Regions from separate parts of the Arthrobacter sp. V1I7 genome, predicted to be linked through region 1. Evidence: riboswitches for the same ligand, from Rfam matches in the RefSeq annotation. Region 1 holds a riboswitch; the other holds the start of a gene.
The links. A riboswitch is a leader RNA that binds a small molecule or an ion and turns the genes downstream of it on or off. The one in region 1 is predicted to bind thiamine pyrophosphate.
Positions count from the first base shown of each region.

Region 2: another riboswitch for thiamine pyrophosphate. It lies ahead of thiO (glycine oxidase ThiO); the one in region 1 lies ahead of QFZ69_RS00415 (ECF transporter S component).

Region 1 is NZ_JAUSYS010000001.1:97,711-105,134, reverse strand. It holds gene QFZ69_RS00435 (glutamate--cysteine ligase) at 1-813, opposite strand, end outside; gene QFZ69_RS00430 (UDP-N-acetylglucosamine 1-carboxyvinyltransferase) at 923-2,446, opposite strand; gene QFZ69_RS00425 (energy-coupling factor transporter transmembrane protein EcfT) at 2,577-3,380, opposite strand; gene QFZ69_RS00420 (ABC transporter ATP-binding protein) at 3,377-5,002, opposite strand; gene QFZ69_RS00415 (ECF transporter S component) at 5,049-5,681, opposite strand; TPP riboswitch at 5,749-5,887, opposite strand; gene QFZ69_RS00410 (DUF4235 domain-containing protein) at 6,085-6,348, shown strand; gene mnhG (monovalent cation/H(+) antiporter subunit G) at 6,432-6,848, opposite strand; gene QFZ69_RS00400 (monovalent cation/H+ antiporter complex subunit F) at 6,838-7,116, opposite strand; gene QFZ69_RS00395 (Na+/H+ antiporter subunit E) at 7,113-7,424, opposite strand, start outside.
Region 2 is NZ_JAUSYS010000001.1:1,042,320-1,049,743, reverse strand. It holds gene moeB (molybdopterin-synthase adenylyltransferase MoeB) at 1-289, opposite strand, end outside; gene QFZ69_RS05030 (TetR/AcrR family transcriptional regulator) at 396-1,064, shown strand; partial or broken gene QFZ69_RS05025 (DUF3107 domain-containing protein) at 1,117-1,342, shown strand; gene QFZ69_RS05020 (hypothetical protein) at 1,429-1,731, shown strand; gene QFZ69_RS05015 (4a-hydroxytetrahydrobiopterin dehydratase) at 1,855-2,529, opposite strand; gene QFZ69_RS05010 (thiazole synthase) at 2,579-3,397, opposite strand; gene thiS (sulfur carrier protein ThiS) at 3,403-3,639, opposite strand; gene thiO (glycine oxidase ThiO) at 3,636-5,021, opposite strand; TPP riboswitch at 5,027-5,145, opposite strand; gene thiE (thiamine phosphate synthase) at 5,177-5,872, shown strand; gene QFZ69_RS04990 (ferritin-like fold-containing protein) at 5,893-6,564, opposite strand; gene QFZ69_RS04985 (RNB domain-containing ribonuclease) at 6,606-7,424, shown strand, end outside.

The sequences.
Region 1 (7,424 bases):
GGCCCACTCCCGGCCGGCCGACTCCACGAGGGCGCGCACCAGCACGGCAATCAGAGCCGCGTCCTCGGCTCGGAGGCAGACGTCGGCGACCCGGACCTCCACCGTGGGGTGATGCCGGCACAGCCGCGCGTCGAAATAGATCATCCCTTCGTCCAGCAGCACGCCGCTTTCCACCAGCCGGGTCACGACCCGCCGGTAGACGGGCAGGCTGCCGAAGATCATCGTGGGACCCGAGCCCGGCCAGCGGTTCCAGGCCTGCGTACGGTAGCTTTCAAACCCGGTCTCCGCACCGTTCCAGTACGGGGAGTTTGCGCTGAGGGCTACCAGCACGGCCAGCTTGTCGCGGATCCGGTCCATCACCGCCACACCCTCCTCGGGGGACTCCACGAAGGTGTGAACGTGGAAGCCGCAGGTGAGCTGGTTCCGGACGGTGAGCCCGAAGCGTTCCTGCATGGTGACATAACGCGGCGAGGGAGTGGTGTGCGTTGCGGAGCCGCGGGGCGATGTCGCCAGGGCCGCGACACGGCCGCCGTGGGCCCTGGCGGCCTGGTCCGTGAGGGCCCGGCCCTGCCGGAGCTGCCGGAGCAGCTCGTTGTAGTCCAGACACGGCCGCGTCTGGGTTTCAATTTGCTCCAGCTTGAGTTCAAAGCTGAAGCCGGCGTCCTCGTGGACCGGCTGCTGCGCTGCGACCACCCGCCCGGCCTCCGGCGCCGGCGGGAGCAGGACCGGCAGCATGACATCGGCCAAGGCCAGCGGCAGCCCCGTTTCCGGGTCCACTATCAAGAGTTCTTCCTCGACACCGAAGGTGCGCATGAATCTATTGTGCGTCAGGACTTCCGGAAACGCGCTACCCCGCTGCGGTGTCTCGCCGCCCCCGGAATCCCTCCGCGACGGTCCGGGAAACCCTCATACCGGGATCAGTTCAGTCCTGGAAGTACTCGATCTTCGCTCCGATGGTGTTGAGCCGCTCGGCCAGATCCTCGTAGCCGCGCTCAATCACGTAGATGTTGCGCAGCTCGGAAACCCCTCGGGCGGCGAGCATCGCCAGCAGAAGGCAGGCCGCGGGGCGGAGCGCCGGCGGGCAGCCCACTTCTGCTGCCCGCCACCTGGTCGGGCCGTTAACGTAGATCCGGTGCGGATCCAGAAGCTGCACCTGGGCGCCGAGTTTGTTCAGTTCGGTCAGGTAGATCGCACGGTTCTCATACACCCAGTCGTGGATCATGGTCTGGCCGTGGGCGTTGGCAGCAATGACCGCGAAGAAGGGCAGGTTGTCGATATTCAGGCCGGGGAACGGCATCGGGTGGATCTTGTCCTCCGGCGCCCGCAATTCCGAGGGCTTGGTAGTGACATCCACCAGCCGGGTACGGCTGTTGCGGGCCAGATATTCGCCCGACACCTCGAGGCCCTGGCCCATTTGTTCGAGCGTCGCGAGTTCGATCTCCATGAACTCGATCGGGACACGGCGGATGGTGACTTCCGAGTTGGTCACGATGCCGGCGGTAATCAGGCTCATCGCCTCGATCGGATCCTCCGATGGGAAGTACTCGATGTCGGCGTCGACCGAGGCCCGGCCGGTGATTTTGAGGGTGGTCGTACCCACGCCCTGGATCTCGACGCCGAGCATCTGCAGGTAGAAGCACAGATCCTGCACCATGTAGTTGGGGCTGGCATTGCGGATGATGGTGGTGCCGGGGCGGTGGGCCGCGGCCATGATCGCGTTCTCGGTGACGGTGTCACCGCGTTCGCTCAGTACGAAGGAGCGGTTGTCCCCGTCCGACGGCGGCGCCTGCACGGTGTAGAACCCCGACTTCGCCTCGACGCTGAGGCCGAACTGGCGCAGCGCCTGCATGTGGGGCTGAACCGTGCGGGTGCCGAGGTCGCAGCCGCCGGCGTACGGCAGGCGGTATTCGCCGGATTCGTCCAGCAACGGGCCGAGCAGCATGATGACGCTGCGGGTCCGGCGGGCCGCCTCTACGTCCATGGAATCAAGGTCCAGCACGGCGGGGCGGCGGATCTGCAGATCGTTCGCGTTGAGCCAGCTGCATTCGACGCCGATGCTGGTCAGCACTTCCACGATCCGGTTGACTTCCTCGATCCGCGCCAGCCGGCGCAGCGTCGTGGTGCCGCGGTTGATCAGGCTGGCGCACAGCAGCGCGACGCCGGCGTTCTTGCTGCTGTTGACAGCCACCGACCCGGACAGCGTGTGGCCGCCCTCGACCCGCAGGTGGGTCATCTGCGGCCGGCCGACCTTGACGATGCTCCGGCCGAAGATGGATTCCAGCCGCTGGATCATTTTCAGGCTCAGGTTCTGCTTCCCTTGTTCCATCCGGGCAATGGCGCTCTGGCTGGTGCCCAGTTCGGCGGCGAGCTGTCCCTGGGTCCAGCCCTTCTGGCCGCGGGCATCGCGGAGCAGGGCGCCTACGTGTTCGGCAGTCTCTTGTGTCATACCTAAATATATCACCAATGAGCTATGGGACCGGGAAACTACCCCAGAATTCCAAGTGTCTTTGAGGAATACCCATCTTGTGCGATAAGTCGGGTGGATTTCCGTGATGCGGAGTGCCGCTGGCTGGGTGCTACTGCGGGCTGAGGAAGACGAGGTTCCAGGTCCCGGCCGCGAGCGCCGCGGCCACGGCGGCCGCGGCGATCCCGGCGCCGCCCAGCAGCACCCAGAGATCCAGGCCGCTGAAGGTCGAGGGCCGGGCCCAGGTCCGTTCGGCGCCGCCGAAGCCGCGCGCTTCCATGGTGACAGCCAGCCGGGAAGCGCGCCGGATGGCCTGCACGAGGAGCCCGAAGCTCTGCCCGAGCGTGGAGCGGAGGCGCTGGTAGGGAGTGCCCCGCGAGCCCACGCCACGCGCGCGCCGCGCCATGCCGATGGTTTGCCATTCCTCGGCCATGATCCCCACGAGCCGCAACGCGGCCAGCGTGCCCAGGACAAAGCGGTGCGGCAGTTTCGCGTTCTGGGCCAGCGCGTCGGCCAGGTCCGTAGGGTCCGTGCAGCTCATCAGCAGAACCGCCGGCAGCGCGATGGCCAGCCCGCGGAGCAGGAAACCCAGCCCGAGTTCGAGGGAGCCTTCGCTGATGGACCAGATGCCGGCGTCGAGCAGTATCCTGCCGCTGTCCGGCGCCAGGATGGCGGTGCTCCAGCCGCCCAGTCCCGCCGCCAGGATCAGCGGCCAGCCGCGTTGCCACAGCAACGCAAGGCTCAGTCCGGCGAGCGGAAACAGAGCCACTTCAAAGACCAGCGCCACCGAGGCGGAAACCCAGTCGATGGACAACGCCAACACCAGCGTAATCAGCACGACGGCGGCGAACTTGGCCAGCGGGTTCGCCCGGGTCAGCAGCGCCTGGTTGCCGCGCAGGTTCAGGACATCCCTCATGGCGCCTTCACCGGGTCCGGGTCCCGCCGGCCCGGGGTGTTGAGGCTGAGTTCGGTGCCGCCGAGCACGGCGGTGAATTCCGCGTCGTGGGTGACGGACACGACGGCGGTGCCGGCGTCGAGGAGCTCGGAGAGGAAGGATGCCAGCTCGGACCAGGTGTTGGCATCCTGGCCGAAGGTGGGCTCGTCCAGCACGAGCACCTGCGGATGGGCCGCGAGCACGGTGGCCACCGAGAGCCGGCGCTTTTCGCCGCCGGAGAGCGTGTAAGGGTTGGCGTCCACCAGCTCGGTCAGCCGCAGCCGCTCCAGCAACTCGTCCACCCGTTCTTCTCCACGGCCGAGGTGCCGGGGGCCGAACATCAACTCGTCGAGCACCCGGCCGGTGACGAACTGGTGCTCCGGTTCCTGGAAGACCGTTCCGATCCGGGCAATCAGCTGCTGCGCCTTCCACTTGTACGGATCGATCCCCGCGCCGGCGCTCAGCTCCAGCGTTGCGGAGACGGCCCCGGAGACCGGCGCCAGCAGGCCGGCCAGGGTCAGGGCGAAGGTCGACTTTCCGGAGCCGTTGGGGCCCGTGATGGTCAGGGCTTCGCCGGCCCGGACCCGGGCGGTGATGCCGGACTGCACCGCTACCGGAGGGATCGTGCGGAAGCCCCCGCGCACACCGGAACGGCGGCCGCGGTCGCGGGAGACGGCCAGGTTCTCGGCAGTCATCAGCAGCGTCCCGGCGTCGTGCCCTCCGGGCCTGCCGGTTCCCGCAGAGCCCACGGGAGTTGCCGGCCCCGTACGGCCCCGGGTCCGCGGCACGTAGCCGGGGACCCAGACGCCCGCGGCGGTGAGCATGTCCCGCGCCTGTGCCAGGACCCGGTCCGGCGGACCGTCGATCAGCACGGCCGGTTCCGTCGCGGTGCCGGGCTGGAGGACCACGATCCGGTCCACGAGGTCTTTCCACACGGAGACCCGGTGCTCCACGACCACGAGGGTGGCCCCGGTTTTGTCCAGGCACCGGCCCACGGCGTCCCGTACTTCCAGGACGCCGGCCGGGTCGAGGTTGGCGGTGGGTTCGTCAAGCAGGATCAGCCCCGGACGCATCGCCAGGATTCCGGCGAGGGCCAGCCGCTGCTTCTGTCCGCCGGACAGGGCCGAGGTCGGATGGTCCAGCGGCAGCCGGCCCAGCCCGACGTCGTCGAGCGCTTCCCCGACCCGGGTCCAGATCTCGGCCGCCGGAACCGACAGGTTCTCCGCTCCGAACGCGACGTCGTCACCGAGGCGGGAGAGCACCACCTGGGTTTCCGGGTCCTGTTGTACGAGCCCGGCCCGGCCCCGCTGCGCCCGCGGGGCGGCACCGTCGATGTGCAGCGTGCCGGTTTCGTCAGAGTCTTCAGCGGTCACCGCGCCTGAGTTGTCGCCGAGGGCGTCGGCGGCGTTGTCGCCGAGGACCCCTGCGAGGGCGTGGAGCAGCGTTGATTTGCCCGAGCCCGATGGCCCCAGCAGCAGCACCCGTTCCCCGGGGCTGATGTCCAGATCCAGCCCGTTGACCGCGGGCCGGGACCGGCCCGCGTGCCGCCAGCCCCAGCCGCGGGCCGTGACCCCGGCCGGGCGGACTCGGTCGGCGGTGCTCATGAGCCGCGGCCCGTCATTGCTGACTCCGCCCGGAGCAGTGCAGTCTTCAGGAGAACACGGGCTCCGTGGCGGCCTTGCGCGAGGGGAAGGAGCTCAGCACCCCGGTCTTTGCCAGGCCCCGGGTGGCGAGCCAGGACAGTCCACCGGCGATCACCGCACCGGAGACGGCGGTGAAGATGATGTAGGCGAGCTTGTCGCCGCCGGCGTAGGCGATGTTCCAGCCCCAGGGCAGGAACGAGTCGTTGAGGCCGCAGAAGAGGCCTGCGCCGGCACCGGCCAGCAGCGACACCGGCAGGTTGAACTTCTTGTAGACCACGGCGGCGAACACGAGCTCCGCGCCGAGTCCCTGCAGGAGGCCGGAGATCAGCACCGTCGTTCCGTACTGGGACCCCATGATCAGCTCGCCGGTGGCCGCCACGGTTTCGCAGAAGAGGGCCGCCCCCGGCTTGCGGATAATGAGCATGCCCAGCACGGCGGGAATCATCCAGCCGCCGGCGTAGAGCCCGGTCAGCGGCGGGTACAGCGCGTTGACCGGAGCAGAAATAAGGTTGGCGCCCTGGGACCAGGCCCAGAAGACAACCCCGCCGGCAACCGCGATCAGGGCAGCCACCACAATGTCCACCACGCGCCAGTTGTAGTTGCGCCGGGCCAGGCCCTGCTTGGCAGAAATGTCAGTCATATCGTCCTCCTGAGGAACAGGAGGGGAGAGTGCACCGGCCGGCCGCGGCTTCCGCCGCCCCGCCGGGCACTCTGAGAACTCGACTCCCTTGCGCCGGTACTAACCGGATCAGGTTCGAGGGTCTGCGGCTGTCCGCACTCTCAGCGCCCACCGATGGTCCCTGGATTCCTCCAGCTGCCGACGGCGGCGCTCCCCTGTCGTTTTTAAGATCACCCTTGTGGGCGCTGCCAGTTTACACCCGGCCGGCCGGGTTTCCGTTGGCGGCCGTCACATTCCCGCCGGATCACGCCCCGGCCGCACCCGCCGGGCCATCAGGCGGGGTCCGAACCGTCGGGTCCCTCCGGTCAGGGCCGGGACGCTAGGCTGGGGGAAGCCCCGTTCCCTCCCCGAAGGAGTCCGAAGAATGAACATCTTCATCAAGCTGCTCGGCACCGGCATCAGCCTGCTCGCCGGGTTCGTCGGCACCAAGATCGTCGACACCGTCTGGGAAAAGTCCACCGGCAACAAGCCGCCCAAGGGCCACGATGATGACATCCCCACCACGCTGCGCTCGGCCCTGACATTCGCGCTGATCTCCGCCTCGGTCAGCGCCATCATCCAGGTCCTCGCCAACCGCGGCACCCAGCGCGCCATCACCCGCTTCGCCAAGTCGCAGGACATCGTCTAGGCAGACAAGGCAGGCCACCCCGGGCAGCACCTGTACCGGCACCCCTTACCGGCGGCGCTTACCGGTACCCCTTGCCGGCACCCTTACCGGCGGCGGCCCGTCTGGCCGTCGCTGTCGTCCGGGAATCCGCTCGCGCCCGCCGCCTGCTGCACCACGGCCTCAAGCTCATCTGCGCTCAGCAGCTCCCGGTGGAGGTGCCTGGTGCGGTAACCGGCCCGGCCCACCATATGGGCGGACACCGGAACGGTGAGCAGCTGGAAGATCCAGGCGACGATCAGGACGGGCCAGACCCACCAGGTGCGCAGCTGGAGTCCCACGGCGCAGAGCAGCAGGAACAGCCCCAGCACTTGCGGCTTCGTCGCCGCGTGCATCCTGCTCATGAGATCGGGGAACCGCAGCAGGCCGATTGCCGCGCCGAGGGACATCAGGGCTCCCACCACCATGAACACCGCCGAGACGGCGTCGATCACCGTATCGCCGGAGAATGTTTCAGGATTCACGGGCTTGCTCCCGCCGGTCGGCGACGAACCGGGCAACGGTGACCGAACCGATGAACCCGATGATGGATACCGCCACGAGCAGCATGAGGTTGTTGAGGTGCCGGTTCAGCGCCATGTCGATGCACAGTGCGGCGCCCAGGATGGCCAGCAGCACGTCGGCGGCCAGCACCCGGTCCAGCAGCGACGGGCCCCTCGCAATCCGGATGATGGCACCGGCGGCGGCCAGGGACAGCACGACGGCGGTCACGGTCAGGACGAGCTGCATCATGCGCCCACCTCCTGCTTGAGTGCGGACAGTTCGTCCCTGGTGCCCATGATCCGGATCAGCCCGGCCTCGGTGTCCCGGACCTCCTTGCGGAGCCTGGCGGCGTCCTCGGGGTTGCGGACGTTGATGCCGTGGATGTAGAGCGTGGACGTTGATCTGTCCACCTCCACTACCAGCGAGCCCGGAATCAGCGAAAGCACGTGCCCGGTCGCGGTCACCAGCAGGTCCGAATGGCTTCGCAGCGGGACAGCGACGACGGCGCTGATCACCTTTGGCCCCTTGGCCACAGCGAGATACATCACCTGGAAGCT
Region 2 (7,424 bases), 940 kb from region 1:
GGAGGTTGCTCAGGTCCACGTCGTCGTCGTCGACGATGCCCAGGGTGCCCACTCCGGCGGCGGCGAGGTACAACAGCGCCGGCGAGCCGAGGCCGCCGGCGCCGATCACCAGTACTTTGGCGTTCTTCAGCCGGCGCTGGCCGAGCGACCCGATCTCGGGAATGATCAGGTGCCGGGAGTAGCGTTCCACTTCGTCCGGACTCAGGCCTTCGGCCGGCTCCACGAGCGGGCCAGGCACTGGATCAAGCAGCCGGATCCAGCAGCAGTTCCGGGCTTGCGGGTGCGGCATTTGCGGTGATCTTGGAGGCCATAGTTCAATCTATGCCCGAAGATGCCGTCAGGTCATATTACCCGCGCGTAAAGTAGACCTAAAAGCGAAGGAAAGAAGGCCGACAGTGGTTCATCAGGCACCGGTTGAGCATGGCCCCGCCGGCAGGGCGGCGTCCGGGCAGCCCCGGAGCGGCGGACCGCGGTCGGCGCGTCTCCCCCGCGACGAACGCCGGGCGCAGTTGCTGGCCGCCGCCCAGGAGGTCTTTGTTGCCAACGGCTACCACGGTGCCGCCATGGACGAAATCGCAGAAACCGCGCGGGTGAGCAAACCGGTGCTTTACCAGCACTTTCCGTCCAAGCGTGAGTTGTACCTGGCGCTGCTGGACAGCCACCTGAGCAAGCTCATCGAGCTGCTGCTGGGTGCGTTGAACTCCACCACCGACAACGACGAGCGGGTCCAGGCCGTCATGCGCGCCTATTTCCGGTTCATTGCCAACGATGACCAGGCCCATCGTCTCGTCTTTGAATCCGACCTGATCAACGATCCGGACGTGAGCGCCCGGCTGGAGTCGTTCAACAAGACTTTCGCCGACGCCGTCGCGCGTGTCATCGCCGAGGACACGAAGCTGCCGGAGCTCGAAGCCCAGCTGCTGGGCCGCGGACTCGCCGGGATGGCGCAGGTCAGTGCCCGGTACTGGCTGGAAACTGACGGGAATCTGGACCTCGATGTCGCCAGCGACCTGATCTATCGTTTAGCTTGGCGCGGAATCTCCCGATTTCCCAAGGAGTCCTAGACTACAAATAGAGAACACGTTTTAGAACTTTGATTGGCTGGGAGGCCTTGCTGTGGAAGTAAAGATCGGCATTCAGAACATCGGCCGCGAAATTGTCCTGGAGTCGACGCAGGATGCGGACGCCCTGGCCACCGTCGTCGCGGATTCCATCTCGAAGGGCACCGAGCTCCGCCTCACCGATGAGAAGGGGCCGCCAGATCATCATCCCCGCCAACGTCCTCGGCTACGTCGAGATCGGCGCCGAAGAGGTACGCCGCGTCGGTTTCGGCGCCCTCTAGCCACCCGGCAACGCCGCTCCAACAACAGCCGCCCCTGCGGCCGCCGTTCCCGGAACTGCCGCCCCACGAGAAGTAGGAGTTCGAAAATTCTGTCCTTGATTGTGGTTGCGATGGTGACCGTGGCCGCCGGCTTCGTGGTCTGGGCCAACGACAAGCGGCACGCCAAGTACGGCATCAGCGTGCCGGCGGGTGTTGCGGTCGCCGTGGGGATGCTGAGCTGGATCATTTTCACGGCGGCGGGACTGGGCTACCAGCCCGGCCTGACCTGGATACCGTGGGTCCTGCCCATGGTGATCGGCACGGCGGCCGCCGTCGCCGTGGCGCTGTACCTGGGCCGTCGCCGCACACAGCACGACACGGCCCGCCTCACCGCCATCCTGCGCCTCTAAGGCGCTCCGCGCCGGCCCTCCCGGCGGGCGGACCCAGCCGGCCGGCCCGGCAGGCCAAATCGGCGGGCCGTTCGGGCTAGCCCCATCTAGGCGGGCCATCCAGGCGGGCCGTTCAGTCCTCGTTCAGGCTTCCGGCAGCTCCGGTCGGGGGCCTGCTTCGGTGCAGAGGCACAGCCTGTTTCCCTGCGCATCCGTGACCACCACCCAAGCGGGTGCGTGGTCACGGTTCATTAACGCCCCGGCGGCCGCCGTTTTGTCCAGCACCGGCCCCGATTCGGCCTTGCTGCGATAGATATCGAGATGGAGGCGGTTGGGGTTGGGCGTGGATGTCTCCTGGAACCAGAGGGTCGGGCCGCGTCCGTACGGGTCACGGAGGTCCCCGGTGCTTCCCCTGCGGTACCCCAGGGCCAGCCGCCAGAGCTCGGAAATAGCCGCCGGGTCCTCGGAATCAATGGCCACCTCCACGGTGCGGTACAGCCCCGGCTCCGCGGCGGCACCCAGCGCGGCGGCCGCCGCGCTGGCCGCCGCCGCGGCCTCGACGTCCTTGCGGGTGACCTGGCCGCCGGCGTCGTGGGAGCTGTACCGAAGAAAGACCCGGTTGTAGCGCCAGTCCAGGTCCGGGTGGTGGTTCTGCTCTTCGGCCTGGCGCCCCAGGCCGGCAATCAGCTCGAGCGCCGCGGCCGACGTCGGCGCCTTGTAGACCGTGACCAGTCCGCCCAGGCGGTACCGGAAGTCGGGAAGGCCGGCAAGGGCGGCGTCGACCTGGCTCTGGTTGAGGACTTTGTCCGTGGCTCCCATGACGACTCCTTTGCTGGCCGGACCTGACGGCCCGGCCCCTGTGCGGGACCTACAGGAATTCGGCCCGGCCTTCCATGGCCGAGGATGCGAGCGCGTGCTCGCGGCGCGGGATCCTGCCGGCCTTTTTCGCCAGCCTACCGGCGATGACAGCATGCTTGAAGGCCTCTCCCATCTGCGCCGGATTCTGTGCCCGGGTCACCGCGGTGGCGAGCAGCACGGCATCGCAGCCGAGCTCCATGGCCAGCGCCGCGTCAGAGGCGGTGCCGATGCCGGCGTCCAGGACCACCGGCACGGAAGCCCGCGAGACGATGAGCTCGATGTTGTGCGGGTTGAGGATCCCCAGCCCGGTGCCGATGGGTGAGCCCAGCGGCATCACGGCCGTGGCGCCAAGATTCTCCAGGCGCAGGGCCAGCACCGGGTCATCGTTGCTGTACGCGAACACCTTGAAGCCGCGTCCCACGAGCTGCTCGGTGGCGTCCACGAGTTCCACGGCATCCGGCAGCAGGGTGTGCTCGTCGGCGATGACTTCGAGCTTCACCCAGTCCGTCTCAAGGGCCTCGCGGGCCAGTTCGGCGGTCAGCACGGCGTCCCGGGCGGTGAAGCAGCCCGCGGTGTTCGGCAGCACCCGGATGTTGTGGTCCACCAGTAACTGGAACAAGGAACCGGCCTCGGCAGGCGAGTAGCGGCGCATGGCCACGGTGGTCAGCTCCGTGCCGGACGCCACGAGGGCCGCCCCGAGGCCGTCGAGGCTCGGCGCCCCGCCGGTTCCCATGATCAGCCGGGAACCCAGCTGTACGCCGTCGACGGTGAACGCATCCCCGGTGCCCTGCGATGCCCCCGGAGTTGCGGTGCGTGTAGTTGCTGCCATGCTGCTCAACCTCCCTGTACTGCCGTAACCAGTTCGACGTCGTCCCCGGCGGCGAGCGCCGTGCCGTGCCACTGGCTGCGGGGCACCACCCCGGCGTTGCGGGCAACGGCGACGCCGAGTTTCCGGCCGTCCGCTGCCTGCCCGTTCGGGGCCAGCATCCGCCCGGTGATCTGGCTGACCAGGGTGCTGACGGAGGCGCCGTCGGGGACTGTGTGGTCCAGGCCGTTGAGTCTGATCTTCATGGTGTTTCCTTGCTGCGCTCGAGGTGGGGGCTGGGGTACGGGGGTTTCGGGGTCCGGGGGATCGGGGTCCGGGGGCCCGGATTGGAAGCGCCGGCGGAGAATCTGTCCGGCCGGAAGCGGGTCCAGCGAGGGTCCGCCGTGCCGTCCAGCAGCTGCCGGCAGATCCGCGCGGCCACGGGCGTCAGCAGGATGCCGTGCCGGAAGAAGCCGGTAGCGACAAGAACTCCCGCGACGTCCGCCGGGCGGCCGGCGGCCAGGTCTGCAACGCGGCCCAGCAGCGGGGCGTTGTCCGGTGTCGCAGGCCGGGCCCGGGCGGTGGCTTCCAGCAGTTCCAATTCGGCGACGGCGGGCAGCAGCTGCTGGGCGTCCCGCAGCAGCTGATACACGCCCCCGGCGGAGACCGCGCCCGCACCGGACGCGGCCGGCTCCGCGAGGGCATCTTCGCGCTGGGTGGCCCCGATCACCACGGTGCCGTCCTGGCGCGGGACGATGTACACCGGCACGCCGCGGACCAGGCCCCGCACGGTGGAGCCCAGCAGCGGCCGGAGCCGGGCCGGCACCCGGAGCCGGAGAATGTCGCCGTGGACCGGCCGCAGCGGCAGGCGCAGTCCCTGCGGGAGCCCGCCAAGCCCGGCAGCACCCAGGCCGTTGGCCACGATGGTCTCCCCGGCGCGGACCTCCCCTCCGCCCGCCAGGCTGACGCCGGCGACGCGTCCGTCCTGCCAGAGCAGCCCCGCGGCGCGGCGCTGCACGGCATGGCTCCCGCTGTCCGCCCCCAGCAGCGCCGCGATCCTGGCGAGCAGGGCCCGGGGGTCCACCTGGTGGTCGGCCGGAATGTCGAAGGCGCAGGAAATGCCCGGGCTCAGCAGGGGTTCGCGTCCGCGGGCCTCGCGCACGGTGAGGGGCTCCACCGAGAGTCCGCAGGCCTCCTGCACGGTCCGGAGGTCCGCGAGCACCCGGCGGTCGGCGGCATCGGCGCCGACGGCGAGGGTCGGCGTCGTGAGGTAACCCGTCCCACTGGCTGCTCCGGTTCCGGCGGCTGCCCTGTTGCCGCCGCCGTCGGAGGGTTCCGCGGCGACGGGCCGGAGCTGCGCCGCGAAGTCGGGCCACAGCCGGGAGGACTCGAGCATCAGCTCCAGCAGGTCCTCCTCCTGGTAGTGGAGTTCACTCACCGGGGCAAGCATGCCGGCCGCAGCCCAGCTGGCGCCGGTGCCGGGGGCGTCGTCGATCAGGGCCACGGTCCGGCCCGAGCGACGCATCTCCCACGCGATACCGTGCCCGACGACGCCGCCGCCGATCACGGCCACGTCGTAACATTGCCCGGCGGCCGCGTCATGCGGCGCCGCGGCGCGCGCATCTCTCAAGCCGGCTGGAGTGCCCATGGCGGATTCCTTCCCTACGCCGGTACTAACCGGATCAGGTCAAGCGGTCGGCTCTGATGCCCTCTCAGCCCTGCAGTGCCGCACACCAGTTGGCGCATGGTCCTGCAGCGGGCTCCCGCGGTATGGGCCCAGTTTAGAGGAACTAGGCTTGGGGCATGAGCCGCGATGACGTCCACACCACCGCCCGCCTGTACCTGTGCACCGATGCCCGCAGGGGCCGCGGCGACTTTGAGTCCTTCGTGGATGCCGCCTTTGCCGGCGGCGTCGATATCATCCAGCTGCGCGACAAGTCCCTTGAGGCGGCCGAGGAACTCGAGCTGCTCGAGGTCCTGCAGCAGTCCGCCCGCCGGCACGGACGTCTCTGGGCGGTCAACGACCGCGCGGATCTGGCCGCACTGTCCGGCGCGCCCGTGTTCCACGTGGGCCAGAAGGACATCACGCTCGCGGCCGCCAGGAGCTTCCTCGGCAAGGAGGCCGTGATCGGGCTGTCCACGCATGACACGGACCAGGTGGACGCCGCGATCATGGCCTCGCCGGGCCGCAGCGGGCTGGACTACTTCTGCGTGGGCCCCGTCTGGGCCACTCCCACCAAGCCGGGCCGCGCCGCCGTCGGACTGGAGCTGGTGCGGTATGCCGCTGCGGCGATCCGCCGGGCCGAAGCCGCGGACGAGGGAAAGGTCGCGGGGGTAGTGCCGTGGTTCGCGATCGGCGGCATTGACCTGGGGAACGTGGAGCAGGTGGTGGAAGCGGGTGCACATAGGATCGTCGTGGTCCGGGCGATCACCGAGGCTGACGATCCGGCCGCAGCCGCCCGGGCCCTGCTCGCCGCGCTCGACGCCGCGGAGAACTGAGTCCGGTCCGGGCTGTCTGCTCAGCCGGCCAGCCCCAGCTGCGTCATCCGGCGCGAGTGATTGGCCACGAGTTGGGCCGCCAGGTCCCGGACCAATTCCCGGGACCCCTCCTCGTCCTCGCCGATCAGGCCGCCCAGGAACGCGTGCTCGAAGCCGACCCGCCGGGCCTGGGTCAGGACCTCCCCCAGCAGCCGCCTCGCCCACAGCGCCAGCCGGGAAGCCAGCCGCGGGTCCTCGGCAAGGGCCGTCTTGAGCCGGTCCCGCAGCACCGCCGTGGCCTCTTCATCGGCCTGGATCCGTTCCACCAGCCGGCGGGTCGAGGCGTCCACATGACGGGCCACGGCGCGGTAGAAATCCGCGGAGACGGTGTCGATCACGTACGCCTTCATGAGCGATTCAAACCAGTCCGCCGGGCGGGTGCGCTCGTGGAAGTGGTCCACGGAAGGCTGGAAGGGGAGCATGGCCACCTCCGGGTCCAGGCCCATTTCATCAAGCCGGGCGCTGACCAGCTCATAGTGCTGGAATTCGAGCACGGCGATCCTGCCCAGCACGGCGCGGTCGTGCAGGGTGGGCGAATAGCGGGCATCGGAGGACAAGCGTTCGAAGGCCGACAGCTCCCCGTAGGCCATCACGCCGAGCAGATCCCTCAGGAAGCTGTTGTAGCGGGCAGGATCAGCCGGGGATGTGCTCATGATCCAAGACTAATAGCGCATTTCGGGCTAACCTGATTTTCGTGTCCCATCATCGCCTGACCCCCAGCATCCACCGGCAGGAGAACCAGCTTGCCCTGGCGCTGACCGCGCTGCGCACCACGCTGGAACTGCCCGGACCGTTCCCGGAAGACGTCCTGCGGGAAGCCAAGGAGGCCGTGGCCGGGCATGAGCTGCCGGAGCTCGACTTCACCCACATCGACTTCGTGACCATCGATCCGGAGTCCTCCACGGACCTGGACCAGGCCCTCCACATTGCCCGCGCCGGCACGGGCTACAAAGTGCACTACGCCATCGCGGACGTTCCCTCCTTCGTCTCCCCCGGCGGGGTGCTCGACGCTGAGACCCGCCGCCGCGGCCAGACCTTCTACACCCCGGACGGCCGGATCCCGCTGCATCCGGAGGTCATCAGCGAGGAAGCCGGCAGCCTGCTCGCCGGGCAGCTGTGCGCCGCTTTCGTCTGGGAATTCGAGCTCGATGCCGACGCCGAGGTCTCCTCGGTGCTGGTGCGCCGGGCCCGCGTCCGCAGCCGGGCCAAACTCAGCTACCAGGGTGTCCAGGCGGAGCTCGACGCCGGCTCCGCGGCGCCCGTGCTGCAGTTGCTCAAGGAAGTCGGGATCAAGCGGGTGGAGCTGGAGCGGCTCCGCGGCGGCGCCAGCCTGAATATGCCGGAACAGGAGATCGAACAGCTGCCCGACGGCGGCTACCGGATCGTCGCGGCCCCGCCGCTGCCGGTGGAGGACTGGAACGCCCAGATTTCGCTCATGACCGGGATGGCGGCCGCAGGGATCATGCTCGAAGGCAAGGTCGGCATCCTCCGCACCATGCCCGCCCCGGACGAG